DNA from 3 places in the Vreelandella sp. ssv genome. Region 3 is predicted to be linked to each of the others. Evidence: predicted binding sites of a transcription regulator. Region 3 holds the regulator's gene; each other region holds the start of a gene.
What was found. Region 3 encodes LexA, which represses DNA repair genes until DNA is damaged. Its sites were predicted from a motif close to TACTGTNTANNTANACAGTA; they were not measured.
Positions count from the first base shown of each region.

Region 1 (10,631 bases), 1.5 Mb from region 3:
GGTGAAATTACGTGTCTAGCAACTGTACTTCGAGAGGTAGGAGCGCCTTATGCAGGATCATGAGCTATTGCAGGATGGGTTGGCGTTAATGGCGCTTGGTATGGGTGTGGTGTTTGTTTTTCTTACTATTTTAGTGATTAGCGTTACGCTAATGTCGAAGCTGATTGGCCGTTTTCAGCCTGTCCCCATCGCGGCTGATACGAGCAAAAAATCTCCGCAATCTACGGCGCCCGCTGGCCAAAGTGACGAAATGTTGGCCGTCATCAGTGCTGCAGTGCACCGTTATCGCTCAAAGCGACGTCGTTAACTTTCTCAATTTTTTCCATCTCAGCCCTCTTTAGGCTATTTTTTTGTTATTTTTACTACAAGCTAACAACTCCTACAGTGAGCCAAGACCATGAACGAAACAAAACGCCCTTTAGGCATTACTGATGTCGTGCTGCGCGATGCCCATCAATCGCTATTTGCGACGCGCATGCGCTTGGACGATATGCTGCCGATCGCCGAAAAGCTTGACCGCGTTGGCTACTGGTCGCTGGAAACCTGGGGTGGGGCGACCTATGACGCCTGCATCCGCTATTTGGGTGAAGATCCATGGGAGCGTATTCGTGCCCTGAAAGAAGCCATGCCAAATACCCCTCAAGCGATGTTGCTACGTGGCCAGAACCTGCTGGGTTATCGCCACTACGCGGACGACGTTGTCGATAAGTTTGTTGAGCGGGCGAAAACCAACGGCGTGGACGTTTTTCGGGTCTTTGACGCCATGAATGACCCGCGTAATTTGGAGCGTGCCATTCAGGCGGTGCGCAATGTTGAAGGTCATGCCCAGGGTACCATTTCTTATACCGTGAGCCCGGTACATACCCTGGATAGCTGGGTCGATCTCGCCAAAACCATTGCTGGTTTGGGCGCAGATTCATTGGCTATCAAGGATATGGCGGGGCTACTTACTCCTTACACAGCCTTCGATCTTGTTTCGCGGCTCAAAAAAGAGCTATCGATTCCGGTGCATCTGCACTGCCACGCCACCACCGGCCTCTCTACGTCGACCATTTTGAAAGCAGTAGAAGCCGGAATCGATAACGTCGATACTTCAATTTCATCAATGTCGATGACCTACGGCCACAGTCCCACCGAGTCCGTGGTGGCAATGCTCAAAGACACCGGCCGTGATACCGGCTTGGATCTTGAGCTGTTGGAAGATATCGCCGGTTATTTCCGTGAAGTGCGCAAGAAGTACGCCGCCTTTGAAGGCTCGCTGCGCGGTATTGATTCACGCATTCTGATTGCCCAGGTGCCGGGCGGCATGCTGACCAATATGGAAGGCCAGCTCAAAGAGCAGGGCGCAGGCGATAAGCTTGACGATGTGCTGAGCGAGATTCCTCGCGTACGCGAAGACCTTGGCTTTATCCCGCTGGTAACGCCCACGTCGCAAATCGTCGGCACTCAAGCGGTAATGAACGTGATGATGGGCGAGCGTTATAAGTCGATCTCTAAGGAAGTTCAGGCACTCCTCAAAGGTGAATATGGCGCCGCTCCGGCACCTTTTAATGCGGAGCTGCAAAAGCGTGTGCTGGAAGGCGGAGAGCCGATTACCTGTCGTCCAGCGGATAACCTGTCGCCTGAAATGGATAGGCTGGCCATAGAACTGAAAGAGAAAGCGAGCGCTGACGGTATCCGCTTGGCAGAAGGTGAGCGCGAAGTCGATGACGTGCTGACCTATGCGCTGTTTCCGCAGATTGGATTGAAGTTTCTCAAAAATCGCGACAATCCCGATGCCTTTGAACCTGCCCCTCAGGTCGCTGACGCCAATGCTGAAACGACACCCGCTAAGGTGGAAAGCAATGCGCCAGCCGTTAGCAATGGACCGGAAACCTATACCGTTAAGCTCAACGGAAAATCCTTTGTGGTGGAGGTTTCTGAAGGCGGTGAGTTGGGCGAGGTGCAGGAGCAAACGGCAGCCAGTACTGGCGCACCCAAAGATGAAGCGACTGCACCCAGTGGTGAGACCATTGATGCACCGCTGGCCGGTAATATTTTCAAGGTCAATGTACGCCCCGGTGAGCAAGTCGCTGAAGGTGATGTGGTGATCATTCTCGAAGCGATGAAAATGGAAACCGAAGTGCGTGCCAGCAGCGCAGGCACTGTGTCTAAGGTGAACGTCAGCGAGGGCGACAGCGTAGCCGTAGGCGATACGCTGATCGAACTCTAAGGGCACAGTAATGGATAAATTAGTGACGTTATGGGAAGGCTCGGGGCTATATAACCTTGAGCTCGGTCAAGCGGCGATGATCATGGTGGGGCTACTGCTGCTTTACCTGGCCATTTATAAGAAGTTTGAGCCGCTACTGCTGGTGCCGATTGGCTTTGGCGGCATTCTGGCTAACATACCCGAAGCCGGGCTGGCGATTTCAGCGCTCGATCAAGCGATTGAAGTAGCTAAACCTGTGGTGCTACAGCAAATGGCGGCTGCCCTGGGCGTGAGCCTTGATCCACTGGCGAACGCTGAAGCATGGCGTGAGGCACTGAAGATCATCGCCCATGATGCTGCAGCGCCAGATCAGGTGCGTGCCGCGCGAGATATCGCCATCGGCGTTGGCTATAGTGATGGCATGCTCTACAACTTCTACAAAGTTGCCATTGCCTCTGGTGTCGCGCCGTTGATTATCTTTATGGGCGTCGGGGCAATGACCGACTTTGGCCCACTGTTAGCCAATCCGCGCACGCTATTTTTAGGTGCCGCTGCCCAGTTTGGGATCTTTGCCACACTGTTTGGCGCCGTGGTGCTTACCTCGATGGGCGTGATGGACTTCTCGCTGAATCAGGCTGCCGCCATTGGTATTATTGGTGGCGCTGACGGCCCAACGTCTATTTACGTTTCTAGCGTGCTGGCACCTGAGTTGCTAGGGGCGATTGCTGTGGCCGCCTACGCTTATATGGCGTTGGTGCCGCTGATTCAGCCGCCGATTATGCGTCTTTTAACGTCCCAGAAAGAGCGGGAAATTAAAATGACGCAGTTGCGGCCGGTCTCCAAGCTGGAAAAAGTGGTCTTTCCGTTAATGCTGCTGATTCTGGTTGCACTGTTTCTTCCTGATGCCGCGCCGCTGCTGGGGATGTTCTGTTTCGGTAACCTGATGCGCGAGTGTGGCGTGGTAGAGCGCTTATCGGATACCTCGCAAAATGCCCTGATCAATATCGTTACGATCATTCTCGGCTTGTCGGTGGGCTCTAAGCTAATGGCCGAGAGTTTCCTCGCGTTTGAGACGCTGGGGATATTAGGGTTGGGTATTGTGGCCTTCGGCATAGGTACCGCCGCGGGGGTGTTGATGGCAAAACTAATGAATTTAGTCAGCAAAATGCCCATTAATCCCTTGATTGGTGCCGCGGGTGTTTCTGCGGTGCCGATGGCGGCACGGGTAGCTAACAAAGTGGGCCTGGAAGCAAACCCGCATAACTTTCTGTTAATGCATGCCATGGGCCCCAACGTCGCTGGGGTTATTGGGTCGGCGGTCGCTGCCGGGGTAATGATCAAGTATCTGGGCTAATGCTTAAAGAGTGAGAATATGAGCGCGGCGTACTGACACGTTCAGTATGTCGCGTTTTTTTTGATGGGCTGTTTCGAAGGGCTATCTAGCGAGTGAGAATATCAATAGCGCTCTTCAAGCGGTTTTCTAGCGGGGAAAGGTCAAGTGGGGTGTCCCGTGGCCAACCAATGGTTAGGCGGACACCGTCGCCATCGTAATCCGCTTGCTCAATGGGGATATCCTGCTCTTCACACCAGGCGCGGGCAATTGCTTCATTGGCAAAACCTAGCCGCAGGGTATAAAGGTCGCGCTCGACCACTTCCCGGGTAGGAAGTGTCTCTAAAGCATGGCTAACCGCCTGGGCGTAAGCGCGGGCCAAACCGCCGGTGCCTAGCTTCGTGCCGCCAAAATAGCGAATCACCACGCAACCGACATGACCTAATTGGCTGCCCTGGAGGACTTGATACATTGGGCGTCCGGCGGTGCCGCCAGGTTCGCCATCATCAGAGAAGCCGATCAAGTTTTGCTCGCCGGTTGGGCCAGCAATATAGGCCGTGCAGTGATGGCTCGCATTAGGATGCTCGGCTTTAGCCGCAGCCAGCAGCCGGGTGAACGCATCGATATCTGAGGCGTGGCAGGTCCAGGTGATAAAGTGACTTTTTTCGACTTCGATGTCTGTTGTCTGCCAAGACGAAAGGGGGAGTTCCGGCACCCGGTAGCGCATTAATGCTCCGTGATAGTAGGCTTGTTTTGCAGGCCAGTCCTTGGATGAGATTCAACACCCATTACCATGCCGAGTACCTGAATATCACGGTTATGCAAAAATAGCGCTGGCTGCAACGTATCCTCAGGCCATAGCTCTACGCCAAAGCGGCTGATGGAGAGCTGCTTCAAGGCGATTTTTTGCTGGTTGATTTCGGCAACGGCGGTTTCTGTTTGGGCATCATGCTGATAACGCCGAATAATAATGACATCGCCATCGAACAAGTTGCAATCATGCATTGCGTTACCGCGCACTTTAAGCGCATAGGTATTGCGACGAGTAATGCTGGGCGTCGGCGCATAGGTACGCGGGACCGAGTGTAAGTGGTTAGGCTTAACCGTAGGTGCTGCCATTAATAACGTCATTGAGAAATCTCCATTGCATGTTCTTTCATACAGTGGTTTTCAGTATAGACCTGTTTTTGCATACAGTGCTAGCAGTAATTGGTCTTACGCCATATGGAGTGAGTTCATGCTGCGACCCAGCGCCGCATAGAGTGAGTGGCGAGAAACGGGCTTTCCGTGTAGAGTTCGACCCGAAATCAATGTGCCTGGAGAGACTCTTGAGCCTGTGTTTACAAGCCCGACAGCTGTCCTGCGAACGTGATGATCGCTCACTGTTTAAAGGGCTGGATCTCGACATTCGCAGCGGTGAAATCGTGCGAATTGAAGGGCCTAATGGCAGTGGTAAAACAAGCCTGCTTAAAATTCTCTCCGGGCAACTAAGCGACTATGAAGGCGAGCTCTTCTGGAATGGCGCTGCGATGCAGAGTGTCCGTGAACATTTTCTCGCTAATTTGCTCTATTTAGGACATGCCCCAGGCATTAAGTCGGGGCTCTCGCCGTTAGAAAATTTAGCGTGGTACCAGGCGCTGAGTGGCGAGAGCAGTGGAGGACAGGGCAGCGGGGCGGGCGAGGAACAGCGCCTGGATGCCCTTGAACAGGTTGGCTTGGCAGGCTTTGAAGATGTGCCCGCTGGTCAGCTCTCGGCAGGCCAACAGCGACGTGTGGCGCTGGCGCGATTGACGCTGACACCCCGCGCGCTATGGGTGCTAGACGAGCCCTTCACCGCCATTGATCGCCACGGTGTCGCCGCCCTTGAAAGGCAGCTTATTAGTCATGCTCAGGCGGGGGGCTGCGTGCTAGTAACGACACACCACGAGTTAGCCGCGTCACCGCTGCTAAGACGCGTAGCGCTGGGGTAGAAGGAGACCGGATTGCAGGAAACAGGGTTGCACAGCTCTTCAGATAGCTCTCTACACGGATCAGACACCGCCATGGATGCCTCTTCAGTGCCACTGCTTGAGCACAAGGGAGGGCTCATGATCGCAGTGAAGGCCACGTTAGTGCGTGATTTGACGCTGCTGCTGAGACGTCGCGGTGAAGTGCTCAATCCGCTGGTATTTTTTGCCCTGGTGATCACCCTGTTTCCGATCGCTATTTCACCCGACCCGGAGCTGTTGGCGACGATTGCGCCGGGGTTGTTATGGGTGGCGGCGCTGTTAGCCGCGTTGTTGTCACTAGATAGCCTGTTTCGCAGCGACTACGACGACGGCAGCCTTGAACAGCTGCTACTCGCTCCGCAGCCGCTGGCTGCATTAAGCGTGGCGAAAGTGGCCGTGCATTGGCTGCTGACCGGGCTGCCTTTGGCACTAATGGCGCCACTGCTAGGTATTATGCTCGCACTGCCTCCGGGTAGTTACGCGGTGTTGGCGTTGTCGCTGGCGCTGGGCACGGCGAGCTTAAGCCTGATTGGTGCCATTGGTGCGGCGTTAACCGTTGGCCTGGCGCGGGGCGGCGTACTGCTCTCGCTGCTAGTGCTACCGCTGTATATTCCGGTGCTCATTTTTGGCGCAGGTGCGGTTCAGGCGGCTATTTTGGGCGATGGTGTCTCTGCGCACTTGGCTATTTTAGGCGCGCTGTTGGCCGTCTCACTTATGTTAGCGCCGTGGGCGATTGCCGCATCGCTGCGTATCAGTATTAACGGTTAAGGACAGGACACACTATGTGGGCCTTTATACATAAACTGGGATCACCCAAGTGGTTCTATGGCATTAGTGCCAAGTTACAGCCCTGGTTTTGGGCCGCAGCGGTGCTGTTATTGGTCACTGGCTCGCTGTGGGGGCTGGCGTTTGCCCCGGCGGATTATCAGCAGGGCAACAGTTTCCGAATCATTTATGTTCACGTGCCAGCGGCATTTTTAGCACAATCGATTTTTATCTCCATGGCCGTGTCTGGGCTGGTGTTCATGGTCTGGAAAATTAAAGTCGCCGATATGGCGGCAGCAGTGATGGCACCGCTGGGCGCTGCGATGACCTTTGTCGCACTATTTTCTGGTGCTGTATGGGGTATGCCGACCTGGGGTACCTGGTGGATGTGGGATGCCCGGCTTACCTCCATGTTGATTCTACTATTTCTCTATTTAGGCGTGATCGCTCTGCGCGGTGCGTTTACCAGCCGCGATAGTGCCTCACGGGCAGCCTCGGTGCTGGCCATGGTGGGCGTCATCAATATTCCCATCATCAAATACTCGGTGGATTGGTGGTACACGCTGCACCAGCCAGCCTCGTTTACGTTAACCTCGCGCCCGACGATGCCCACCGAGATGTGGCTGCCGCTGGTCATTATGGTGCTGGGTTTTTACAGCTTTTTTATAGCCTTGACGCTGATGCGCACGCGCAGCGAGATCCTACGCCGAGAGTCGAACAAACGCTGGGTACAGGATCTCGTTAATGGCCGGATAGTGAACGCACAGGTAGAGGAGGCGCGTTAATGGCATTTACCTCATTTTCCGAATTTCTCGCCATGGGCGGCCATGCACCTTACGTATGGTCTGCCTGGGGAGTGACGGCGCTGCTGCTGGTGGCCTCCGTTTGGCATGCGCGCGTTGAACATCGTCAGTTATTGAATGGCATAAAGCGTCGGGCGCGGCGTGCAAACAGCTTAAGAGGGAACGCCCAATGACCCCAAAACGTAAACAGAAACTCTTCGTTATTTTGGGTTTGGTGTCGTTAACCGCCATTGCTGTCGGGCTAACGCTGTATGCGCTACGTGCCAACATTAATCTGTTTTTTAGCCCGGTGCAGATCGCCCAGGGCGATGCGCCGATGGAACGACAGATTCGTGCGGGCGGTATGGTGAAAGAGGGCTCCGTGTCCCGTGACCCGGAAAGCTTGGACGTAGCGTTTACCGTGACCGATTACGTCGATGACCTAGAGGTTTACTACAGCGGCATCCTTCCTGATTTGTTCCGCGAAGGCCAAGGGGTGGTGGTGGTTGGGGAGCTTCAAGCCGATGGCCGTTTGTATGCGGATAAAGTGTTGGCACGTCACGATGAGAACTACATGCCGCCTGAAGTAGCGCAGGCACTCGAAGAGGCGGGTTATTCGCCAGCCGACTATCAGGCCAAGGCTGCCGAAGTGGGTAAGCGGCTTGATGAAGAGGGTGTCCCCCAAGCAAGCGAGTATTAACCCCATCGTTTAACCGACTTGCCCGACCGCCAGTGCTAATTCGGAGCGCACATGCTGATTAAAATGATTCCTGAAATTGGCCACTTCGCCCTCATTATCGCGCTTTTGATGGCGATGGTGCAGGCAGTAATGCCGCTGGCCGGTGTAGCGACCCGCCGCCCCCTGTGGATGGCGTATGGTCAGCCCATGGCGGCCGGGCAGTTTCTGTTTATTGCCATCGCCTACGCCTGTTTGACCATCAGTTATATGCTCGATGACTTTAGCGTGGCAAACGTAGCCAATAACTCCAATTCACTGTTGCCGTGGTACTACAAGTTCAGCGCGGTATGGGGCAACCATGAAGGCTCCGTACTGCTATGGAGCCTGATGCTGGCAGGCTGGGGGTTTGCGGCCAGCCTGTTCACCGGCACGCTGCCGCGGGATATGGTCGCTCGGGTGATGGGCGTCATGGGCATGGTGTGTGTCGGGTTCTTGCTGTTCATCCTGATCACCTCTAATCCTTTTGAGCGCTTGCTCCCCGACATGCCCCAAGACGGGGCTGACCTCAACCCGCTGCTACAAGACTTCGGGCTAGTGGTGCATCCGCCGATGCTTTACATGGGCTATGTGGGTTTTTCCGTGGTCTTTGCCTTTGCGATTGCCGCTCTCATGGGAGGGCGCCTGGACGCCGCCTGGACTCGCTGGGCACGACCCTGGACGAATCTGGCCTGGGCGTTTTTGACCGTAGGGATTGCCCTGGGTAGTTGGTGGGCCTATTACGAGCTTGGTTGGGGCGGATGGTGGTTCTGGGATCCGGTCGAAAACGCATCGCTACTGCCCTGGTTAACGGGGACTGCGCTGGTGCACTCGCTGGCGGTGACAGAAAAGCGCGGCTCGTTTAAGAGCTGGACCGTGCTATTGGCGATCTCGACCTTTTCGCTGTCGCTGATGGGCACCTTCCTGGTACGTTCCGGCGTGCTCACCTCGGTACATGCGTTTGCCAACGATCCGGCCCGTGGCTTCTTTATCCTGATGCTGCTGGCGATTACGGTGACGCTATCGCTACTGATGTTCGCGCTGCGAGCGCCGAGGGTCAGCCATAAAGTGGGCTTTAACTGGCTCTCTCGGGATGCGCTGCTGTTGGTCAATAATATCTTTTTGGTCATCATGACGGTCACCGTTTTGCTCGGCACCGTCTATCCGCTGATTCTCGACTCCATGGGGCTTGGTAAAATCAGCGTGGGCCCGCCCTACTTTAATGCGCTGTTTGTACCGCTTACCGTGATGATGTGTATCTTTATGGGGCTAGGCTCGGTCACGCGCTGGAAAGGGATGGCAGCGCGTGACCTGGTCCGTAAACTTTGGTTGGCGGGCGTTGCTGCGCTGGTGGTGGGCATACTGATGCCGCTGCTGTACCGCGGTGAGTGGAACCTGTTTGTCTCCCTGGGGATCGTCTCTGCGCTATGGATTGTGCTACCGATGGTGCGCGATGTGTTTGATAAAACCCGTCACGCCAGCTCGTTCATCGCGGGGATACGCAAACTCTCACTCTCCTACTGGGGCATGGTGTTAGGTCATATTGGTGTGGCGGTAACGATTGTGGGTGTTGCGGTGGTTTCCAACTACAACATCGAACGCAACGTGCGCATGTCGCCGGGTACCACGGTAGAAGTAGCGGGCTATCAGTTCACCATGAGTGAGTTGACCGAGCGTCGCGGGCCTAACTTCCTGGCGGATACCTCGGTTATTCAGGTACAGCGTGGCGAGGACGGCAGTAGCTTCACCATGAGTCCGGAAAAACGCCTTTATCTCGCGACCGGTATGCCGATGACCCAGGTGGCCCTGCGTCCAGGGCTGTTCCGTGATCTGTATGTGGCCATGGGCGAAGACCTTGGCGACGGCAGCTGGGCGATGCGTGTCCAATACAAACCCTTTGTACGCTGGCTATGGCTGGGCGCCCTGTTAATGGCATGTGGCGGTGTACTGGCGGTGCTCGACAAACGCTACCGTCGGGCCTCAGTCGCCCGTGAAGCACCCCAGGCTGCCAGTAAAGCCGATTCATCGCAGGAGGCCGTGGTATGAAACGACGGCTACTGCTATTACTGCTGCCCGTAGGCTTTTTAGGCTTGGCACTGTTTTTTTATCAAGGCCTATCGCTGGATCCTTCGCAGCGTGATTCCGCGCTGATGGCGCGAGAGTTCCCGGCCTTTGAAGCCACCACGCTGCGCGATGAGAATCGTCGCGTGGATCAATCACTGCTGCAGGGCGACGTCACCCTGGTTAACGTATGGGGCGAGTGGTGCCCCTCGTGCAAGCAGGAAATGCCCCAATTGCTGGAGCTGGCCGACCAGAATATTCGGATGGTCGGGGTTAACTACCGCGATACCCGCGAGAAAGGCATGGAGTTTCTCAGCGAATTTGGTGATCCGTTTGAAGTGAATATTTTCGATCCAGAAGGCCAGCTAGGTTTTGACCTTGGCGTTTACGGCGCGCCGGAAACCTTTCTGGTCGATGCCGACGGCATCATTCGCTATCACCATAAGGGCTATGTATCGCCGCAAGACATCCGCGAACGAATCCTGCCAGAGGTGGAAAAATGGCGCTAATTCGTATCATTGCGGCATTAATGCTGCTGGTCATGGCATCAGGTGCAGTGGCGGGGGGGATCGAGCTACGCGAATTTGACGATCCGGTCATGGAGAAGCGCTACCGTGACTTAACCACCTCGATGCGCTGCCCGCTGTGTGAAAATCAGGCCATAGGCGATTCCGATGCCCCTATCTCAGGGGACATGCGCGAGCGTGTTTACCAACTGCTGCAAGACGGCCAGTCGGACATCGAAATTATTAATCATATGGTCCAGCGGTTTGGCGAATATATTCTCTATAACCCGCGT
Region 1 covers NZ_CM182545.1:725,352-735,982, forward strand. Annotated here, with positions in the region: gene AC5TBW_RS03420 (OadG family protein) at 50-307, shown strand; gene oadA (sodium-extruding oxaloacetate decarboxylase subunit alpha) at 398-2,212, shown strand; gene AC5TBW_RS03430 (sodium ion-translocating decarboxylase subunit beta) at 2,223-3,545, shown strand; gene AC5TBW_RS03435 (IMPACT family protein) at 3,631-4,248, opposite strand; gene AC5TBW_RS03440 (LexA family protein) at 4,248-4,652, opposite strand; gene ccmA (cytochrome c biogenesis heme-transporting ATPase CcmA) at 4,850-5,491, shown strand; gene ccmB (heme exporter protein CcmB) at 5,564-6,277, shown strand; gene AC5TBW_RS03455 (heme ABC transporter permease) at 6,292-7,059, shown strand; gene ccmD (heme exporter protein CcmD) at 7,059-7,250, shown strand; gene ccmE (cytochrome c maturation protein CcmE) at 7,247-7,756, shown strand; gene AC5TBW_RS03470 (heme lyase CcmF/NrfE family subunit) at 7,808-9,817, shown strand; gene AC5TBW_RS03475 (DsbE family thiol:disulfide interchange protein) at 9,814-10,341, shown strand; gene AC5TBW_RS03480 (cytochrome c-type biogenesis protein) at 10,332-10,631, shown strand, end outside.
Region 1: AC5TBW_RS03440 (LexA family protein) is a predicted target of LexA. The motif match lies at 4,701-4,720, and genes of this name have one in related genera.

Region 2 (10,631 bases), 230 kb from region 3:
TATTATTCTGATTACCGCCTGCCCCAGCGGCATGGCGACCACCTTCCTCGCGGCTAAGCGCCTGGAACAAGCCGCCCAGCGTCAAGGCTGGTCGGCGCATGTGGAAATGCACGGCGAAGTCGCGCCACTCCAGGCCGCTACTGCCGAGCAGATCGCCAATGCCGATTTGATCGTAGTCGCCGCTGATCACGTGCCAGACCCGGAGCGCTTTGAAGGCAAAAGGCTATTCCAAGCGCCGATTGCCAGCGCACTCCCTGACCCCAGCGCTTTTCTGGCCCAGGCTAAGCGTGAAGCGCCGATTTATAGCGCACCTGCCGTTTCTAGCGTACCTACCGCTGCAAGCAGCGCGGGTGGCCAGAAAATCGTTGCCGTCACCGCCTGCCCTACCGGCGTGGCGCATACCTTTATGGCCGCCGAGGCACTCGCAGAGGCGGGCAAAGCTATGGGCCACGCCATTCGCGTGGAAACCCAAGGCTCGGTGGGTGCACAAGATAAATTGACTGAAGAAGAGATCGCCGACGCCGACATAGTCGTACTGGCCTGTGATATCGACGTTGATCCGTCGCGGTTTGCTGGTAAGCGCATCTACCGCACCTCTACCGGCAATGCGCTGAAAAAGCCGCGCCCCACCCTTGAAGCTGCGCTCAACGAGGCGGCTATAGAAAGCGGCAGCAGCAATGCGGGCACAGCGAATAAGAGCATCAAAGAGAAAGGCGTTTATAAGCACCTGCTCACCGGCGTTTCCTTTATGCTGCCGATGGTAGTCGCGGGCGGCCTGCTGATTGCGCTCTCCTTTGTGTTTGGCATTGAGGCCTTTGAGCAGGAAGGCACCCTGGCCGCAGCGCTGATGCAGATCGGTGGCGGCACCGCTTTTGCGCTGATGATTCCAGTACTGGCAGGCTATATCGCCTACTCCATCGCCGACCGTCCCGGCATCGCACCGGGTATGATTGGTGGCATGCTGGCGGCCAATATCGGCTCCGGCTTTATCGGCGGTATTTTGGCAGGTTTTCTGGCGGGCTACGTGGCCCTGGCGGTGACACGCTACGTCAAACTGCCCTCCAGCGTTGAATCCCTTAAGCCGATTCTGATCATTCCACTTGTCGCCAGTTTGGTCACCGGCTTGACCATGATCTACGTCATTGGCGAACCGGTCGCAGCGCTGCTTAATGCGCTGACCAGTTTCCTGGAGTCCATGGGCTCCACTAATGCGGTGCTGTTGGGTATTCTGCTGGGTGCGATGATGTGCTTCGATCTCGGTGGCCCGGTCAACAAAGCCGCTTACACCTTTGGCGTGGGCCTGCTCGCCTCTGAAACCTATGGCCCCATGGCGGCGATTATGGCCGCAGGCATGGTACCCGCTATTGGTATGGGGATTGCCAGCTTTGTCGCGCGCAACAAGTTCTCTGCACCGGAGCGCGAAGCGGGCAAAGCCTCTTTTGTACTAGGCCTTTGTTTTATCAGTGAAGGTGCAATCCCCTTTGCAGCGAAAGACCCGCTACGTGTTATCCCCGCCTGTATCGCAGGGGGCGCTCTCACCGGTGCTCTCTCGATGCTGGTAGGTGCAAAACTAATGGCGCCTCATGGCGGTATTTTTGTACTGCTCATCCCCAACGCCATCACCCCGGTGCTACTCTACCTTGGCGCTATTGTGGCTGGCTCGTTGGTGACCGGTTTAGGCTATGCGTTTATCAAACGTGATGCGGCCCAGGTAGCCCTCGCCACCTAACCGCTGTTACCAAAAAGTGAGGGCAGGCGAACATGCCTGCCCTTTTAAATACGTCGCTTTACGCATTTAATACCTTTTCATGCCACTTATACCCTCTACTCTTTGTCATTTTTTATGTAGTATTTTTACATAGCCCATTTTTCGATTTTGATCACCCAATTCACTTATAACAAACGGATCGCCCTATGTTTCAGCTCACTCGCAGCGTTACCTGGCAGGCGCTTGACCGCCTGCGCGACAAAACCGCCAACGACCGCATTCGTGATTACTTCACCAATGACCCGCAGCGCTTTGAGAAAATGAGCTTACGGGTGGGCGGTCTGTTTCTTGACTACTCGAAGCACCACGTCTCCGATGAAGTGCTTACCAAGCTGATTGAGCTGGCCGACCACTCCGCGCTGGTACAGCGTCGGGCACAGATGTTCTCCGGCGATATTATCAACGTGACGGAAAACCGCCCGGTACTGCATACGGCTCTGCGCCACTTAGGCGATGAGCCGGTCTATGTGGACGGCGAAGATGTCATGCCGGAGATCACCCGCACCCGCGAGCAGATCAAACTGTTCTCTGAGGCGGTACGCAGCGGCGAGTGGAAAGGTTACAGCGGCAAACGCATTAAAGACGTGGTCAATATCGGTATTGGCGGCTCGGATCTTGGGCCCAATATGGCGGTTCGCGCGCTGCTCAAATACCGCCACCCGGAGCTCCACTTCCACTTTGTCTCCAACGTGGACGGCACCCATATTCAGAAGGTGCTCTCGCGCCTTGACCCGGCGACTACGCTGTTCATCGTCTCTACCAAGACCTTCTCTACCCAGGAGACCCTGCTAAACGCCAAAACCGCGCGGCGCTGGTTCCTGGAGAACGCTGGTGAAGATGCCGACGTGGGCGCGCACTTTATTGCCGCCTCCACTAACCGAAAAGCGGCCATGGAATTCGGCATTCGCGAAGAGAATGTGTTTGAATTCTGGGCCTGGGTGGGTGGCCGTTACTCCATGTGGTCGTCCATAGGCCTGCCGATTGCGCTTTCGATCGGTTTCGAAGGCTTTATTGAGCTACTGGAAGGCGCTCATGAGATGGATAACCATTTCATCAACGCGCCCTTCTCACAAAACATGCCAGTGTTGATGGCGCTGATTGGTATTTGGTACATCAATTTTATTGGCGCCGAGACCCAAGCCATCGTGCCCTACGACCAGGCGCTGAACCAGCTGCCATCCTTCCTGCAGCAGCTGGATATGGAGTCTAACGGTAAGTCGGTGGATATTTTTGGCCACCCGGTGAACTACAAAACCGGCCCGATTGTGTGGGGGCAAACCGGCTCTAACGGCCAGCACGCCTTCTTCCAGCTACTGCACCAGGGCACACGCTACGTGCCAATTGATTTTATTGCCTCGCTCAAGCCCGAACCCGGCGTGGAAGACCACCACTTCGCCCTGCTGACCAATATGCTCGCCCAGGCCAACGCCTTTATGGAAGGTAGCCAAGGGGATAGCAAAGAGCTAAGCCAACACGACCCCTACAGCTGCCCCGGCAACCGCCCTTCCAGCACCCTACTGCTGGATGAGCTAACGCCAAAAAACCTGGGGGCACTAATCGCGCTTTACGAGCACAAGGTGTTCGTACAAGGCGTTATCTGGAATATCAACTCGTTTGACCAGTGGGGCGTTCAGCTCGGCAAGCGCATCGCCGGTGAAATCAGCGAACGCATCGACGCCCACGCCGCCGACTTCGATGCTTCCACGCAAGGGTTGCTGGAGCTTGTACGGGCGCATTTTCCTAATGGCAGCAGAGAAAAGGAGAGCGCACCGCCCAGTGCGGACAAAAAGCCCACGAGGAAGAAGCGCTAGGCTAGTTTGCTCAATAAGTGAAAAATGAACGCCTTGGCCCCATCAAGCCAAGGCGTTTTGCAACATTGGACCTTCGGTAAATCATAAATGACTGATGCCAGCGACTCGGCCCCATTATCCAAGCAATCTTTTAAGACTCACAGGGAATCAGCGCCAACAGATCAGTGACACCAATATCGATACCGGCCTGGGAGAACAAAGTACTTAACTGACCGCGGTGGTGGGTTTGGTGGTTGAAGAAGTGAGCAATCAAGCTTGAGTAGTTCCGGGTTGATGCCACTCCCTTAGTGTTTCGGTAATTCAGCACGGTATTGAGGTCGTCGTCAGTCAGCGCGGCTATCCAGTTGATAATTACGCTATCTAGCCATTGGCGATGTGCTTTCAGGCCTTCCAAATCGTCAAACATGATTTGATCAAGGCGCTCTGGAGTGGGTAGAGGCACCATTACCGCAAGCGTTGCAACTGAGGACGTATGGGTAGCAAACCGCTTAAGCCAGAGAGTATCTGCAACCACGATATGATTTAAGGTGCCAAAAATCGAGCCAAAGAAGGCGCCTCTCTCTTCGCTAAGCTCTGCGGCACTCATCTGGTTAGCGGCACCGTATACCTTGGCGTTCATCCATTGATTATAAATGGCCAACTGTTCGAAATGCTGTTGAAGTTTCATGGGTTAAAAGGCCTTTCCATGTCAAAGGTTGAACCCCTACAGGACGCTTGAAATACGGGTAGAGAATGCATTAACGCCCTCCTGCAACATCAATAAATGACCCCGTTACATAAGAAGCTTCGTCCGACAGCAGCCAAGCAATAGTATTAGCCACTTCTTCAGCGCTACCGCCACGCTGCATGGGAATCTGGGGAGCTAAGCGATCGACTCGCCCTGGCTCCCCACCGTCGGTATGCATATCAGTGTAGATAAAACCGGGACGAACGGCATTAACACGAATCCCCGAGCCAGCCACTTCGCGAGACAACCCCTTTGTTAGGGTATCCATGGCACCTTTCGATGCAGCGTAGTCAACATATTCAAAGGGCGAGCCTGTTTGCGAGGCAAGCGATGAGACATTGACGATGCCACTACCTGGAAGAAAGCGCCTGATGGCTTCCCTAGAGCAAAGAAAACAGCTGACCACATTACTATTAAGTACTTTATTGAAGCGCTCAAGGTCGATATCAACCAGCTTGGATTGAGTGAACAGAACGCCTGCATTGTTGACCAAATGTGTCACCTTGCCAAAGCGCTCTTCTGCTGCATCAAAGAGGCGGATAACGTCATCTTCACGGCTAACATCCGCTTGGTAGCTAAACGCTCGACCACCCTCTCGAACAATACAATCAGCCACCTCATCAGCCCGCTCACTATTGGCAAGATAGTTGACGCAAACCGCATAGCCTTTTGCGCCTAGCAGTTTTGCGGTGGCTGCTCCGATACCTCGTCCTCCCCCCGTCACGATAACCACTTTCGACATGACATTTCCTCGCTGACTATTTGGTCAAAAGCCCATTTTGAATATTAGCCTCGTGATAATGGCTTGGTTAACTCCCTTTTAGCTACCTATCGGCCTCAGCCATGTGCTTTTTATTGATTTATTACAGCATCAAAACTACTGTATATAAAACCACATAAAAGAGGTGAACCCATGGCATCTCTTGGCTCTCCTGATCAGTCAGCCATTTACAAAGGACGCGGGGCGACCTACGACCCGCACAATCGTTTTGCGCCTACCCGCAGCGAGGTGGAAGATGACGGCTGGTGGCGTGAGGAAGCGTCCACGACCATCGCCACTGAAGTGCGAGAAGAAGTGAGCAAAAGCGCGCTGTCGTGGAATAAATCGCCGGATTTACCGTTTGATCGCTCGCTTAATCCTTATCGTGGCTGTGAGCACGGCTGCGTTTACTGCTATGCCCGCCCTTCTCACGCTTACTGGGATTTATCGCCTGGGTTGGACTTTGAAACTAAGCTCATAGCCCGAAGCGGATTGGTAGAGCGGCTAACCGAAGAACTTTGCCACCCTAATTACGTGTGCCGCCCGATCAATCTTTCTGGTAACACCGACTGCTACCAGCCGTTAGAGGCCACCTACCAAACCACGCGCCGCTTGCTGGAATTGCTGCTGGAGTGCCGCCACCCGGTAACGCTGGTGACTAAAAGTACGCTGGTACTGCGCGATTTAGAGCTATTGGCGGAAATGGCCGAACACCGTTTGGTACGAGTATTTGTTAGCTTGACCAGCCTTGATGCCAATTTAAAACGTACCTTAGAGCCACGGGCGGCATCCCCCCAGGCCAGACTACGGGCAATCCGCGAACTAAATACCGCAGGCATTCCGGTTGGCACCCTGATCTCTCCAGTTATTCCAGGGCTGACGGATAATGAAATCGAAAAGCTTCTGGAAGCTGCTAGCCGCGCGGGCGCACGTACAGCGTCCTGGATGCTACTGCGTCTACCTTATGAAGTCGCACCGCTGTTTGAGGCATGGCTGGAAGCCCACTACCCCGAGCGCGCCGCTAAAGTGATGAGTTTAATGCGCCAGTGTCGAGGTGGTAAGGCGTACGATGCCAAATTTGGAAAACGCTTTCGCGGTGAAGGAGTCTTTGCTGATTTAATTGAGCAACGCTTTGCCCGTGCAAGCCGCCAGTGGAATATGCAGAGTCGTACCGAGCAGGGCTTGAACACCCGGGATTTTCGCCCACCACGGGCGCAGCAAGATCTATTCATTTAAGCTAGGCAGCGTCGTACACTAACTTGCTGTAAAGGAAACCAAATGCCCTCTCTTAGTAAAACCAAATCAAGCTTTTACCGACGCTTGTATGTTGCCTATTTGATCGACCAGGGCGTTGCCAGCGTGCCTGCATTAATCGAAACCACCGGCATGCCAAGGCGCACTGCTCAAGATACGATTGCGTCACTTGCCGAGTTGGATATCGAGTGTGTATTTACTAAGGATGACGGCGAGCGCCACAACATTGGTCGCTACCAGATACGTGATTGGGGGGCGGTAGATCCACGCTGGGTGGCCACGAATGCCGAGCGGCTTAAGCAGGCACTTGGCTATGCGCTTTAGCCATTTTTTTCATCTGGCTCTGCCCATGCAAGCCTTGCGGCATTCAGCGTGACGCTTAACGAACTTGCTGCCATGGCAAGTACCGCCACCAGCGGTGGTATTGTCATGAGCACCACCAGCCCTAGCGCCAAGGTGTTATAGATCGCCGAAAAAAACAGATTCTGAAACATGATGCGCCGCGTGCGTTTAGCAATGCTGAGCAGTTTGACTACCCCACCAATCCCAGGCGTCATTAGCTGTGCGGAAGCACCTTCCCGGGCGGCCTCGCTGGCACTTAGCGGAGCGACACCCACATCGGCCGCGGCTAAGCTCAAGGTATCGTTCAAGCCATCACCTACGTAGAGCGTTGGCGACGGCAGTGCCTGCAATAGGCGCGCTTTGGCCTCGGGCGAGCGCTGTGCATAGCAAGCTTCTCGCGTAAGCCCAACACGCTCACCTAACCAACTCACCGCGCCCTGTCGGTCACCGCTGATCATTGCCACTACATATTCTGCATCAAGCAGGCATTTCACGCTTGTTGCAGCGTCGCCCACTGGTTGATCGGTAAGATAGAGCGTTGCTAACCAGCCGGTGTCATCGGCCATCATCACTTGAGAAGCAAAAGCTAGCGTTGGGTTCTCCGCCTGGGAAGGAAGCATTATTTGCTGGCAAGAAAGCCAACTGGCGCTACCCACCGTGAGCCACTCACCGTTGTTAAGTTGCACGCGGCGCCCTTCGCCAGGGGATTCGTTTACTTCCAAGCATTGCTCAGGGCGCTGGTCAACTTGGCTGCCTGACCAGCGCGCCAACGCTTGCGCTAACGGGTGCTCGCTTCCTGCAACGGCAGCGTTAAGCTTGCGCTGCAACATGTGTTCATCAACGCCTTCCCGCGCCTGCCAGTGCAGTACTGAATGGGTACCGGTTGTTAAGGTGCCGGTTTTATCAAACGCGACCGAGCGAATGCGCGCCAAGGTTTCGAGGGCGGCGGGATCACGCAGCGCTATACCTTGCTGCATGGCCTGCCCGCTGCCCGCAAGACTCGCCAGCGGCACTGCAAGCCCAACGGCGCAGGGGCAAGCGACAACCAATACCGAAAGCGCACGTACTAAGGCTTCTTCCCAACCCAGGCCAAATAACAGCGCACCTGGGAGTGTTAGCAGCGCGAGTAACAGTGCAAGTGGGGTTAACCAGGCGGCAAAGCGGTCAGCGAGCTTTTGAAGCTCGCCTTTTTTTGCCTGATAGCGGCGCATTTCATCGCATAATCGATCTAAACGCCGCTGGCCTACTCCTGCGCTTACCCGCATGACTAAAGGCGTTGCGCCAAGATAACAGCAGCCCGCGTATATTTTCTGACCTGAGTTGAAGTACCGAGGCAGGCTTTCACCGGTCAGGGAGGCGGTATCGATCCAGCCAGGGCCCTCAAGGATACCATCTAACATTACCCGTCCACCCGGTGCTAGCTCTACCCGCATTGCAGCGCTCACCTCCCCCACGGGGAGCGATTGCCAGGTGTTGTTTTGCCAAACGCGTACGTTTTCGTCTGGTAACGCCAGGGCATCCAGCGCTTTTAATCCACGGTGACGGCACAGCGTTTCCACTAAGCGCCCCACCAGCAAAAGCACGATTAGCATGACAGCGGTATCAAAATAGACGTCTGAGGAGCCACGCCATAAAAGCCCGACGGAAACCACTACCGCGCCAATAACGCCAAGGCTGATCAGTACATCCATACCGGGACGCTTGGCAAGCAGCGTGCGCCATCCCGCGCGGTAAAAAGGCAGGCCTGCAAACAGCACAACGGGAAGAGAAAAAGCCCCGGATACCCAGGCGACTACCAGCTCAATCTTCTCGTTAGGCAGTGCGCCTGCGTAAATAAGTATCGAGGCCAGCATGGTCCACATGCCAAATAGCGATCCCACCATCAGCCTGAGCGTTAAGTAACGACTCTCCTCTTCCAGCCGCGCATGAGCATCGACCAGTGGCTCAAGTTCACTAAGCCGATAACCCAGGCGCTTAACCTTGGAGGCAAGTACTGAGAGCTGAGTGGCGGCAAAAGTGCCGCTAATGCAAAGCGTGGCACTCGGATAGTGCACGCTTACCTCGTCCACTCCATCAAGGCGTTTAAGAGAACCCTCTACTGCCAGGGCGCAACTGGTGCACCACATACCGTGGAGCGTATAGAGCTGCTCTGAATTGGTTTCCGCCATGCCACTCACAGGCAAGGCGGAATGCCGATAATCGGCATTGCCGCAAACACAACGCCCAGAGTAGAGAACAGATAGAGGCCGGCGGAAACCCTCGCATTGAAGCGTAACCGCCCTTGATGTTGCTTAGCTATTCGGTAGCAGCCCAGCGTTAACACCGCCAGTATCACAATAGATACAATGCTGACCACAAGTAGCAGCGCATTAACCAACGTAAAAACACCTAGCTCGGGATCAGGCGGGGCCACTGAACAGGCCACCGCATGCCCGCCGTACACTGCCACAAACCAAGTACACCAAAGCGTTAAGCCAATGACGAAATGTAAGGGATGGGTAAGGTGTAAACGCTGCATGGTTGTCGTCATCGGCTTAGCTCCCTATTACGCGGGGCAGCACCGCCAGCGCACCCACGATAATCCAAAACGTGACCACGTTATAACGCCATAACTGCGCCACAACGGCAGGCTCGAAAGGTGCATGAGCACCTACATAGCCATACCCCACTCGTAGCCCTTGAAGCAGCGTTAGCACGGCACCCAGGCCACCGTGTAATAACGCATAGGCCAGCCCGACCATGATAATCGCATCATGGGAGGTCTCAGTAACGGCGAGGTCTGCGCTCAGTAATACCCAGAGTGTGATGCCAACCTGCAAAAAGCCTAAAGCACTGATGCTGAACATGCCCATCGCCAGTCCTGCATCGCGCTGCTGGCGTAAACTGCGGACGAGCTTTTCGAGAATAGCGCCCCCCGCTGTCAGTGCTATCGCGGCAACCACAAGCCCTACCAAAGAGAGCGGCGAGTTCTCAGGCATCCGCCATTCAGGCGAAACCGTCCAGAGATAGAACCAGCCGAATAGATAAGATAGGAAAAATGAGCCGTTAGCGAGCATCGTAATCGACATCGCCCAAAGGCCGGGGCCATCCATGGTGCGCGAGTGAAGCGGCGGGTCACCGGGCGCCACATGCGCATCTGGAGCTGCTTTAGGATGCGCCCCGTTTTCCCAAGACCAACGCAGCAGAAACAGCGCGGCGATTACCACGGCAATCCCAGCCAGCGGATAGAGCCGGGTCAGCAAACTGATACACACGACGGCCAACGCCATGGCAGCGAACAGCGGCCACCATGAATTGCCCGGAAGGTGGATAATTTCGCGCACTTTACCGGTCAACGGGTCGGTGCCCCACATCTCACGCCGTCCATGGGTCGCCACCGCGAGACTATGCTTGCCTTCCGCCATGGTGCGCGGCAGATCAGGGTCATCCCACAGCGGGTGACGAGTCTCAATTTTAGGCAGGCTGACAAAGTTATAGGCGCTGGGTGGCATGCTGTTGGCCCACTCCAAAGTGTCAGCGTTCCAAGGGTTATGCTTGGCAGGTTTGCCAAAACGGAAGTGCAGCGCAAAATCGAGCAGCACCATGGCAATCCCCGCCGACATAATAAAACTACTCATGGAGGAGAGCAGGTTGAAAAGATCCCAGCCCATCCCCGTTTCATAGGAGTAAACCCGGCGTGGCATCCCTAGCAAGCCAGTCCAGTGCATAATTAAGAAGGTGCCATTGAAGCCCAGAAAGGTGAGCCAGAAGCCCCACTTGCCTAGCGTTTCAGAAGGCATGCGCCCAGAGAAAAGTGGCAACCAGTAGTAAAGCCCGGCAATGAGCGGGAAGAACATCCCGCCCACCAAAACGTAGTGCATGTGCGCTACCACAAAGTGTGTGTCGTGCACCTGCCAGTTAAACGGCACCAGCGCCAGCATTACCCCGGTGAGACCGCCACATACAAAGATAATCAAGAAGCCCATTATC
Region 2 covers NZ_CM182545.1:2,471,601-2,482,231, forward strand. Annotated here, with positions in the region: gene AC5TBW_RS11355 (PTS fructose-like transporter subunit IIB) at 1-1,729, shown strand, start outside; gene pgi (glucose-6-phosphate isomerase) at 1,915-3,579, shown strand; gene AC5TBW_RS11365 (DinB family protein) at 3,710-4,246, opposite strand; gene AC5TBW_RS11370 (SDR family oxidoreductase) at 4,317-5,048, opposite strand; gene AC5TBW_RS11375 (PA0069 family radical SAM protein) at 5,220-6,302, shown strand; gene AC5TBW_RS11380 (winged helix-turn-helix domain-containing protein) at 6,345-6,644, shown strand; gene AC5TBW_RS11385 (heavy metal translocating P-type ATPase) at 6,641-8,830, opposite strand; gene AC5TBW_RS11390 (hypothetical protein) at 8,836-9,192, opposite strand; gene ctaD (cytochrome c oxidase subunit I) at 9,197-10,631, opposite strand, start outside.
Region 2: AC5TBW_RS11375 (PA0069 family radical SAM protein) is a predicted target of LexA. The motif match lies at 5,185-5,204, and genes of this name have one in related genera.

Region 3 (10,631 bases):
CAGTGGTCAGTCTGGATCAGCTTGCGAGCCGAGATATTAGCGGCTTAAAAGCTGCCTTGGCGGAGCGCGATAGTCGCTTTAAGCAACTCACCGACCAGCGAACGCTGTGTGCGATTAATCAAGTGATGGCGAATGATGATGCGTTAGTGACCGATGACGACGAAGTGGCATTTTTCCCACCGGTCACGGGGGGGTAGAGTGGATATGGGGCTGGATATTAAAGTAGCGATACAAGCAGCGCCTTTCCCGATGGACTATGGATATGGCGATGCACTAGCAGGACGCAGTGACATTGGCGCGGTGGTTAGCTTTACCGGGCTGGTGCGTGATTTTAACGAAACGCCAGACGTTACGGGGCTAACGCTGGAGCACTATCCGGGTATGACCGAGCGCACGTTGACCGAGATTGGTGAGCAGGCTTGGCAGCGTTGGTCGCTGCAGGCAGTCCGGATTATTCATCGCATCGGTTATCTGGCCCCGGGCGATCCGATTGTTCGCGTGCTAGTCGCTAGCGCTCATCGCCGCGAAGCCTTCGAAGCCTGCGATTTCATCATGGATTTTCTCAAAACCCAGGCGCCATTCTGGAAGAAAGAGCACTCGACCCATGGCGAGTATTGGGTCAAAGAGCGCCACTCTGATCAACAGGATGCCGCGCGCTGGGACTAAGAGTGTCGTGTTGCTGTGCGGCGCGATTAAATGACTCGGCCCTAGCGATTGGCTGCATTGTCATACTCAGCAGGTTCAGGCATTTCGGCGGCCATGATCTGTAAATGCACATCTGGCAGGTGCTGCATATGCGCTGCTAGCCAGTGCACCAGGCGAGGCTGCAATGCTTGGCGCAAGTCGGCCAGTGTCTCCGCGGCAATCTCTTCAAGTTGGTCATCCAGCCAGTCGCTAAAACTATCTTCATCTAGCGGGCTGGCGCCCGAAGAGTCTAGCATCAATCGGCCAATACGCGCCCAGCCAATGTCAGTTGCGGTGACTGGTAGCGCTAAGTACAAACTGCCCCGGCGGGCCGTTTTGGCGTCATTCACTTCTAGACCAGGATGGGGCACGACGCTGTTTTGACTGACAATGCAGGGGGGCTGCGGGTAGCGCGCCTCACAGCGCAATCCATGATTGTCAAAGCAGATTAAATCGCCATTAATCGGCGTTAGCGGTGCGCTGATGCCCAGCTGGCTAGCAATGGCCTGATGGGCCTGCTGGTGTCGCGCTTCGCCATGAACGGGCAGCAGATATTTCGGTTTAACCCAGTGATAAAGCTTGATTAACTCATCCTGAGCAGGGTGCCCGGTGGCATGTAATTCGGGATGATTGAATTCATCATAGATGCGCACACCAAATTGCGTCAGACGCTTTTTAAGCTGTTCAATGGGGCGTTCATTGCCCGGAATGGCTTTAGCCGAGAAAATGACGTTATCACCTGACTGAAGGTCAACAAAGGGGTGGCGGCCCTGGGCAAGACGCTGGAGCGCCGCACGGGGCTCCCCCTGGCTGCCGGTGGCGATAATGACCACTTCATCCGGTGGTAAATAACCGAGATCGTGATTCGGCACCAGCGGCGGTAAATCATCCATATAGCCGAGCCCCCGCGCGACACTCACCATGCGCTCCATGGAGCGCCCCATCAAGCTGATGCGCCGGCCGCATTGGTGAGCTGCACGTCCTATGGCCAACACCCGTGCCAGATTGCTAGCGAAGCAAGAGACAACGACGCGGCCCTGGCAGTTGCTGAGGGTTTTTGTCAGCGCTCTGGCGACATCGCCCTCACTGCCGGAGTGCCCTGGCATTGGCGCATTGGTCGAATCGCCAACGACTAAATCGACCGGTGCGAGCGCCCTAAACTGTGCGGCGCTCATCGGTGTACCAATCAGCGGTTCAGGATCGAGCTTCCAGTCACCGGTGTGTAAAACACGGTAGCCACCGGCCATCATCATTAAGGCACAGCTTTCGGGAATTGAGTGCGTCAAAGGGAGGTAGCGTAGCGTAAATGGCCCGCTTTCAAGCGCCTCGCCTGGTTCGATAACTTGGATAGCGGCACTACTAAGCTGATGTTCAGCAAATTTCAGTCTCAACAACCCAGCCGCCAATGGGGTGGCATAAATAGGGCAGTTCCACATCGGCCAGAGCCAGGCGACTGCCCCTATGTGGTCTTCATGTCCGTGGGTGATGTAAAGCGCTTTGGGTACGATCCCTAATGCTTTCAGGGTATCGAGATTAGGAACCTGAAGCGGTGAGTTGGGAAGATCCTGGCGAATCATCATGCCGCAGTCGACGGCAATCCAGTGATCGTCATGGCCGTATAGCGTTAGATTCATTCCAATCTCACCGCATCCCCCTAGCGGCAGCATGCGCAGCGGTGGACGACGACGGGGACGAATTTGAACGCGTGGTGAATGCATCAGTTATGAAAAGCCTAAAAAGTAGTGCCTTAACTATACGGGAAGGCAGGGGCGGCTAACAATCATCCTTGGCCTTCCGATACAATACGCAGTCTAAGTCGCTGGTTTATCATAATTAGCGTAGAAATAGGTCAAGAGTAAATTACATGTCTCATTATTATCGTTTAGTTGTGTCCTGTCCCGATCAAGTAGGTATTGTGGCTCGCGTTTCGAGCTTTATTGCCCATCAGGGTGGCTCGATCACCGAAGCAAGCCAGCACTCTGACTTAGAAACCGGCTGTTTTTTTATGCGTTACGAAATTTTGGCAGATTCAGTGGCTATGTCGGTAGAATCGCTACGTGCATCGTTTGAAACGGTCGCTAGCGAATTCAATATGCAGTGGTCACTGGTCGATACCCAGAAGCGTCGTCGGGTGGTGTTAATGGTGTCGCGGGAGTCGCACTGCTTAGTGGATCTGCTTTATCGCTGGCAGGGAGGTGAACTGGATTGCGATATTGTTGGAGTGATCTCAAACCATGACGACATGCGTTCATTGACCGAGTGGTACGGCATCCCTTACCACCATGTGCCGGTCGATGCTGAAAACAAGCAGGCGTCGTTTGCCGACGTTCAGACTGTAATCGATAACGCCCGCGCTGACTGCATCGTGCTGGCACGCTATATGCAAATCCTACCGCCTGACTTGTGTGCACGCTATGAAGGTCGGGTGATTAACATTCACCATAGTTTTTTGCCCTCTTTCGCTGGTGCTAAACCTTACCACCAAGCGTATCAACGCGGTGTTAAATTGATTGGCGCAACCTGTCACTATGTCACCGAGGAACTCGATGCTGGCCCGATTATCGAACAGGATATTCATCGTGTTAGTCACTGTCATACGCCTACTGATTTAGTGCGCTTTGGCCGAGACGTTGAAAAGGCGGTTCTAGCGCGCGGTTTACGCTGGCATCTTGAGGATCGTGTGCTGGTTCATGGCAATAAAACGGTGGTCTTTAGCTAACGATTGGTAACGTAAGAGGTCGCTATGTCATTCGCGCAAAGTGTATTAGCGCCTTGGGCGCTAGTGCTTACCTCACTACTCTCGTTAAGCGTGGTAGCCTGGGCACTTTTGCGTCGGCCTTGGCAAGCGCTAATCAAGGATGGTGCACTTCAGCATCGCTGGTTAGGGGCAACCCTAGCGGTAGTGCTGATGTGGCAACTGCGCGCTCAAGCAGTGGACTGGCTAACGCTGCACCTTGTCTTTACGGTATTGATGACTCTGGTATTTAAAGCACCGTTAGCACTCATCAGCAATGTACTGATTAATGTGGCGATGGTGGTAATAGGCCGCAATGAGTGGATGCTGTTAGGCGCTAACGTACTGGTAACAGGGGTGGTGCCAGCAGCCATCATTGGCACGGTATGGCGGCTGGTCGATCGCCGACTGCCGGATAATCTGATGGTGTTTCTATTTGCCTGCGGTTTTTTCGGTACGGCGCTGGCTACGCTGGGGGGCGGGTTAGTAGCGGTGCTACTGATCACCGTAGCAGGTACCGACCCTGACGCTATTTATCTAGCCCAAGAGTATGCACGCTTCTTGCCCTTGTTAATGCCTTCGGAAGCGTTTATCACCGGCATGCTGCTGAGTATCCTGCTGGTCTATCACCCTAATTGGGTGGCCACTTTCAATGACCACCGCTACATCGATATGCAGTGAAGGTGATGTTAGCCGAGAGCCTGACCATTGCCGCCGCGAATAACGCCAACGCCCACTCCTTCGATATTGAGCGACTGGGAGCGAAGATCGATTTCAATGGGCGCAAAGTCTGGGTTTTCAGCAAACAGCGTTACCTGATGTCCTTGGCGCTTGAAGCGCTTGACGGTCACTTCATCATCTAAACGCGCCACCACAATCTGGCCATCGCGCACTCGCTCAGTGCGATGAACAGCCAATAAGTCACCCTCTAAAATGCCAATATCCTTCATTGAGAGTCCCCGGACGCGCAGCAAATAGTCGGCCTTAGGGGTGAAGTACTCAGCAGGCAGCGGGCAGTAGCGATCTATATGTTCTGCAGCGAGAATGGGGCTTCCAGCGGCGACTTCACCAATGACAGGCAGTCCAGCCGGTGGTGATTCAATATGATTGGCAACGGGTAACGTAGCCACGCTGCTGTCCACTATTTCCTGGGGCTCTTGGTTGGGCAGGCGAATGCCGCGTGACGTATTGCGGATAATGCGAATAACCCCTTTTCGTTCAAGCGCACGAAGGTGTTCTTCAGCTGCATTTGGGGAGCGGAAACCGAGTGCTTTAGCAATCTCAGCACGGGTCGGAGGGTAGCCAAATTCGCCCATGGTCTTAACGATAAAATCAAATACGTGCTGTTGGCGAGCGGTTAGCGGACGCGACATACCAGACTCCAAAAATAGTGAATAGACAGTAACAAGTTAAATGTCGACTTAATCGATAAGTGTTTAAGTATACAGTATGTTCCTCTGTCCAGTATATGGCTTGTCAATGCCTATTGCCGGAGGCGGTGAATTTTTCCTAATCGTTTGAAACTAAGTTTTTACTTATTTACTTGGCCGCATTTCATTAACAAATCAAGCGTTGAGCCTGTCAAAGTTATGGCATAGTATTTTGCTATGTTTTAAACACTCGTTTCCCTGGAGAGCAACATGGCTCAATCTGATACGGTGACCCGTATACTTGATACCGCGGAAGTGCTGTTTGCAGAGCGTGGTTTCGCTGAAACCTCGCTGCGCAATATCACTAGCAAAGCGCGCGTCAATTTAGCGGCCGTGAACTATCATTTCGGTTCAAAGAAAGCCTTGATTCAGGCCGTTTTTTCTCGCTACTTGGATCCCTTTACACAGCGTTTTCATACTGCGCTTGATAAGCTTGAAGCCCAGCACACAGGGAGCGTTATCCCGCTTGAAACGCTACTCGAAACAATGGCTACCACTGTGCTGGCAGTGCCAGCTGAGCGTAACAGCCTAAAAGTTTTTATGCGCTTATTAGGCCTGGCCTATAGCCAGGCGCAAGGACATCTTAGGCGCCATATTCAGCAAGAGTATGGTGATGTGTTTACCCGCTTTACCGAACTTGTGCGTCAAGCAACGCCAGACTTGCCTGACGCGGAGCGCTTTTGGCGGCTACACTTTATGCTCGGCACGGTAATTTTTACGCTTTCTGGTCTTGATGCGCTGCGTGATATTGCTGAAAAGGATTATCACGAGCAGGTCACCGTACGGGATTTAGTTCGACGGTTGCGTCCGGTAGTTGTCGCTGCCATGAATGCACCGTTACCCCCAGCACTCGAAGAAGGAAAATATGCGAACGCCCAGGCTAGCTGAGCTACCCCCAACGGAGAGTATCTGGTTAGAAATAGACACCACTCAGCAGCAGCTACGCTGCTGGCGAGGGGCAAAAGTTCTCCATGAGTGTGAGATATCGTCTGGTGCCGCTGGTAGTGGTGAGCGCAATGGTAGCGGTAAAACCCCCCATGGTTGGCACTATATAAGAGCGGCCATTGGTGACGGTATGCCAGAAAATGCGGTATTTCGTGGGCGGCGCTGGACAGGCGAGACTTTCTCCCCTGATCTCGCTGATGCGCATCCTGAGAGAGACTGGATCTTGACGCGTATTCTGTGGTTGTGCGGGCTAGAAAAAGGCGTTAATCGTGGTGGACAAGTAGACTCTCAGCGGCGCTATATTTACCTACATGGCACGCCGCCCGACGAGCCAATGGGGGTGGCCGCTTCCCATGGCTGTGTTCGTTTACGTAATAGTGATTTGCTCTATATATTTTCGCTAGCGGTGCCAGGCACGCCGGTTTGGCTACACGGTGGTCGGCAGTGCTTTGATTAATCAGGTTTTGACACCGCTAGACGATCGTCTAAAATCATCGCCCCTTTTATTGGTGGACCTATCACGATGACTCAACCGTTAGGCCCGGTCATGCTCGACCTTGAAGGCACGAAATTGACGGCCACAGAAAAGCGCTTGCTCACTGAACCGGCGGTAGGGGGTGTCATCTTATTCGCCCGGAATGTTGAGAATGGCTACCAGGTACGTCAGCTATGTAGCGATATTCGCCGCGTACGCGCTGATTTGCTGATTGGGGTTGATCAAGAGGGCGGGCGTGTCCAGCGCATTAAAGAGGGGATGACTCGCCTTCCTGCCATGGCGCGTATTGGCGAGTGTTATCGCGACATTCCGGAAGATGGGCTTGTATTGGCAAAAGATGCTGGCTGGCTATTGGGCATGGAAATGGCAGCCTGTGGGTTGGATCTTAGCTTTGCGCCGGTACTGGATGTGGAGAGCGGGGTCTCTAGCGTTATTGGCGATCGAAGCTTTAGTAGTGACCCCCATCATGTCGCGCAGCTCGGCGGCGCTTTCATTTTAGGGCTTCACGATGCCGGCATGGCCGCCGTGGGAAAACACTTCCCTGGCCATGGTGGCGTCGCGGCTGACTCTCACGTTGCACTGCCGGTGGACGACCGTTCATTAGAGGCGATTAAACAGCGCGACCTTGTGCCCTTTACCCATCTCGCCACCCAGTTAGAGGGTGTTATGCCTGCCCATGTGATTTACCGCGCTTTTGATAGCCGCCCTGCCGGATTTTCTCCGAGTTGGCTTGGGATGCTTCGCGAATCGCTGGGGTTTAAAGGCTGTATTTTTTCTGATGATTTAAGTATGGCAGGTGCCCACGAAGCGGGCGGCCCCAGGCAGCGTGCTCAAGCAGCACTATCGGCGGGGTGCGATATGCTGCTGGTATGCAATGATCGAGCAGCCGCGCTTGAGGTCGTTGAGGCTTGCAAAGGTATTGAAACGAAGCGTCCTGCCAAGCTGCGCTATAGCCGAGCACGGCCTGATTTGGATGCTTTAAGCGCGCTGGGTCGTTGGCGTCGGGCCCACGCGAAGCTGGAAGCATTGGCTGATAGGCCGAAACCGAATGCTGTGTAAATGCACACTGCTGATGTAAACGAAGCTTTTAACCCGCCTGGAGTTTAGATGTCAAAGTTGGATAAAGAAGCATTAGAGTCACTGGACTCAATGCGTGAGTTGATGGATAACGCCGACTGTCTGATTTCTCAGCAAGAGGTAGAGCGGGCGCTTGATCGTATGGCGGAAGCGATTACCCGGGATTTAGGAGACAAGCTGCCGGTTTTTTATTGCGTCATGAATGGAGGCCTGATCACCACTGGCCATCTGCTTACCCGGTTAGGTTTTCCTCTTGAAGTGGACTACCTGCACGCCACTCGTTACCGCAACGAGCTGCGCGGCGGCGAACTCTTTTGGCGCGTTTCTCCCGAAGTGCCAATGGCGGGTCGCCACGTGGTGATTGTCGATGACATCTTGGATGAAGGTGCGACGCTAGCCGCCATTTTGGCATACTGTGAAGAAGCCCAGGCAGCCAGTGTCACGACCGCTGTGCTAGTGGATAAGCAGCATAATCGTAAAGCGGTACCAGGCTTAAAGGCCGACTACTGCAGTTTAGAAGTCGCCGACCGGTATGTGTTTGGCTTCGGTATGGACTACAAGGGCTACTGGCGCAATGCGCCAGGTATTTTTGCCCCAAAAGGTATGTAGCTGATCGCCTAGAAACGGGGCTAGCGGGGCGAGAAGCGCCTCGCTAGTCCCGTTTCTGCAATCATCCGTGTTGAGATCTCTTCTACCGAGAAGCGCGTCGCATCGATATAGGGTATGTGCATCGAGCGGTAGAGTGACTCTGCTTGTTCCACTTCTTTAAGGCATTGATCCATTGAGCTGTAACGACTATTAGGGCGTCGCTCATTGCGGATCGCTGACAGTCGCCGAGCATCGATGGTTAACCCAAACAGTTTTTGTCGGTGGGGCGCTAGCGCTTTGGGTAGCTTTAACATGCCATCTTCGTCTAAATCATCTTCCGTCAGCGGATAGTTAGCCGCGCGAATACCAAATTGAAGCGCCAGATACAGAGAGGTGGGGGTCTTGCCGCAGCGCGAGACGCCGACCAAGATAATATCTGCCTTGTCGTATTGGTGAGTACGTGCACCGTCATCGTTATCCAGCGCAAAATGCACTGAGTGGATGCGGTCCATATAAACATCATCGCTACCAATCGAGTGGGTGCGCCCAACGCTGTAGGAAGAGTGAGTGTCTAGCTCTTGTTCCAGCGGCTCTAGGAAGGTTGAAAAGATATCAACTTTGAACCCAGAGGCCTGGCGAATGACGTTGCGAATTTGTTGATCAACGATGGTGTCAATAATGATTGGGCGATGCCCGTCCCGGCTGGCCGTCGCTTCAATGATTGCTGCTAACGCTTGCGCTTTTTCCAGCGTGTCGATATAGGGCTTGGTCTGCATGTCGATCTCAACATCGCTGAACTGAGCAAGCAAGCTGCGCCCTAAACTCTCCGCCGTGATGCCGGTACCATCAGAGATAAAAAAAGCCGTACGTTTCATAGTGACATCCAGTGTTAAGTAACCACCCTATTGTGTGCCGAGCCGATGGCTAGGGCAACTTGCTATCAGTGTTTGAAGCGGCATTGTGAGGGCGACTGACTACACAAATAGCTAAAAAAGCCCTGCTGTTGTAAAAATCCTCCATTCCCTTCGCTGTTAGACCAATGGCGAATACATTAGCGCGGTGCTAGGGTGTCTCAATGAATAATCCATGATGCTAAGTCTTAACGACATTAGTCATCGTGTCGACGTCTATGAGCGAGGGGGTTACGTGGAAGAGTACATTCTGTGGTTCGATCAATTAGGCATGACAGACGTCGAACGGGTGGGTGGTAAAAACGCCTCGCTAGGTGAAATGATTTCTAACTTATCAGGTGCTGGAGTAACGGTGCCTGGTGGTTTTGCCACTACTGCCCATGCTTACCGCGAGTTTCTCTCCCACGAAGGACTTAACGAGCGCATTAATGCCACGTTGGCGCGCTTGGACGTGGACGATGTTAAAGCGCTAGCCGAGGCAGGTCGCAACATTCGCCAATGGATAATCGATACGCCATTACCACCTACGTTTGAAGCGGCTCTACGGGATGCCTACGGCCAACTGCAGCAACAGCACCCGCTTTTAAAAGTTGCCGTACGCAGCTCGGCCACCGCAGAGGATCTACCCGATGCCTCCTTTGCAGGTCAACAGGAAACCTTCCTGAACATCGAAGGCTTTGACAATATTAAGCGTGCAGTACACGAGGTTTTTGCCTCGCTGTTTAACGATCGTGCTATCTCCTACCGAGTGCACCGCGGCTACGCCCATGAAAATGTCGCCCTGTCGGCGGGCATTCAGAAAATGGTTCGCTCTGAGACCGGTGCGGCAGGCGTGATGTTTACCCTAGACACCGAATCCGGTTTTAAAGACGCCGTTTTTGTCACTGGCTCCTGGGGCTTGGGCGAAACCGTGGTACAGGGCGCAGTCAATCCCGATGAGTTCTACGTGCACAAGCCGACCCTGGCGGCGGGCCGCCCTGCGGTGTTGCGCCGTAATTTGGGCTCCAAGCTTATCAAGATGGTTTATGGCCAAGATGCCAGCGCTGGCAAATCGGTTGAAACTGTCGATGTACCCCATGCTGACCGCAGCCGTTTCTGTATCAACGATCAGCAGGTGATGGAACTGGCCCGTCAGGCGATGACCATTGAGCAGCACTACCAGCGACCTATGGATATCGAATGGGCGCTAGATGGTGATGATGGTGAACTTTATATCGTTCAGGCGCGTCCTGAAACGGTGGTTTCCCAGCAGGAGGGCGGTAAGCTTGAGCGCTTCCAGCTGCGTGAGAAGGGCCGCACGCTAATCACTGGCCGGGCGATTGGTCAGCGCATTGGTCGGGGCACCGTCAAAGTCGTACTCAGCCCTGACGACATGGATAAGATCCATGATGGCGATATCCTGGTCACCGATATGACCGACCCGGACTGGGAGCCGATCATGAAACGGGCTTCCGCGATCGTCACCAACCGTGGCGGGCGTACCTGCCACGCAGCGATCATCGCCCGCGAACTGGGCATTCCCGCGGTGGTAGGCTGTGGGGACGCGACGACTCAATTAAGAGAGGGTATCGACGTCACGGTCTCTTGTGCGGAAGGCGACACCGGTAATGTTTATGAGGGGCTGCTGGAGTTTGATTGCAAAGTCTCAAGCGTCGATGCGATGCCTGAGATTCCATTCAAAATCATGATGAATGTAGGCAACCCTGATCGCGCCTTTGGTTTTGCCAGCCTGCCTCACGCAGGCGTAGGCTTGGCGCGTTTGGAAT
Region 3 covers NZ_CM182545.1:2,238,513-2,249,143, reverse strand. Annotated here, with positions in the region: gene moaC (cyclic pyranopterin monophosphate synthase MoaC) at 1-197, shown strand, start outside; gene moaE (molybdopterin synthase catalytic subunit MoaE) at 205-666, shown strand; gene AC5TBW_RS10310 (ribonuclease J) at 708-2,318, opposite strand; gene purU (formyltetrahydrofolate deformylase) at 2,549-3,403, shown strand; gene AC5TBW_RS10300 (energy-coupling factor ABC transporter permease) at 3,428-4,099, shown strand; gene lexA (transcriptional repressor LexA) at 4,108-4,791, opposite strand; gene AC5TBW_RS10290 (TetR/AcrR family transcriptional regulator) at 5,059-5,736, shown strand; gene AC5TBW_RS10285 (L,D-transpeptidase family protein) at 5,714-6,250, shown strand; gene nagZ (beta-N-acetylhexosaminidase) at 6,317-7,348, shown strand; gene AC5TBW_RS10275 (hypoxanthine-guanine phosphoribosyltransferase) at 7,397-7,975, shown strand; gene ppsR (posphoenolpyruvate synthetase regulatory kinase/phosphorylase PpsR) at 7,996-8,829, opposite strand; gene ppsA (phosphoenolpyruvate synthase) at 9,101-10,631, shown strand, end outside.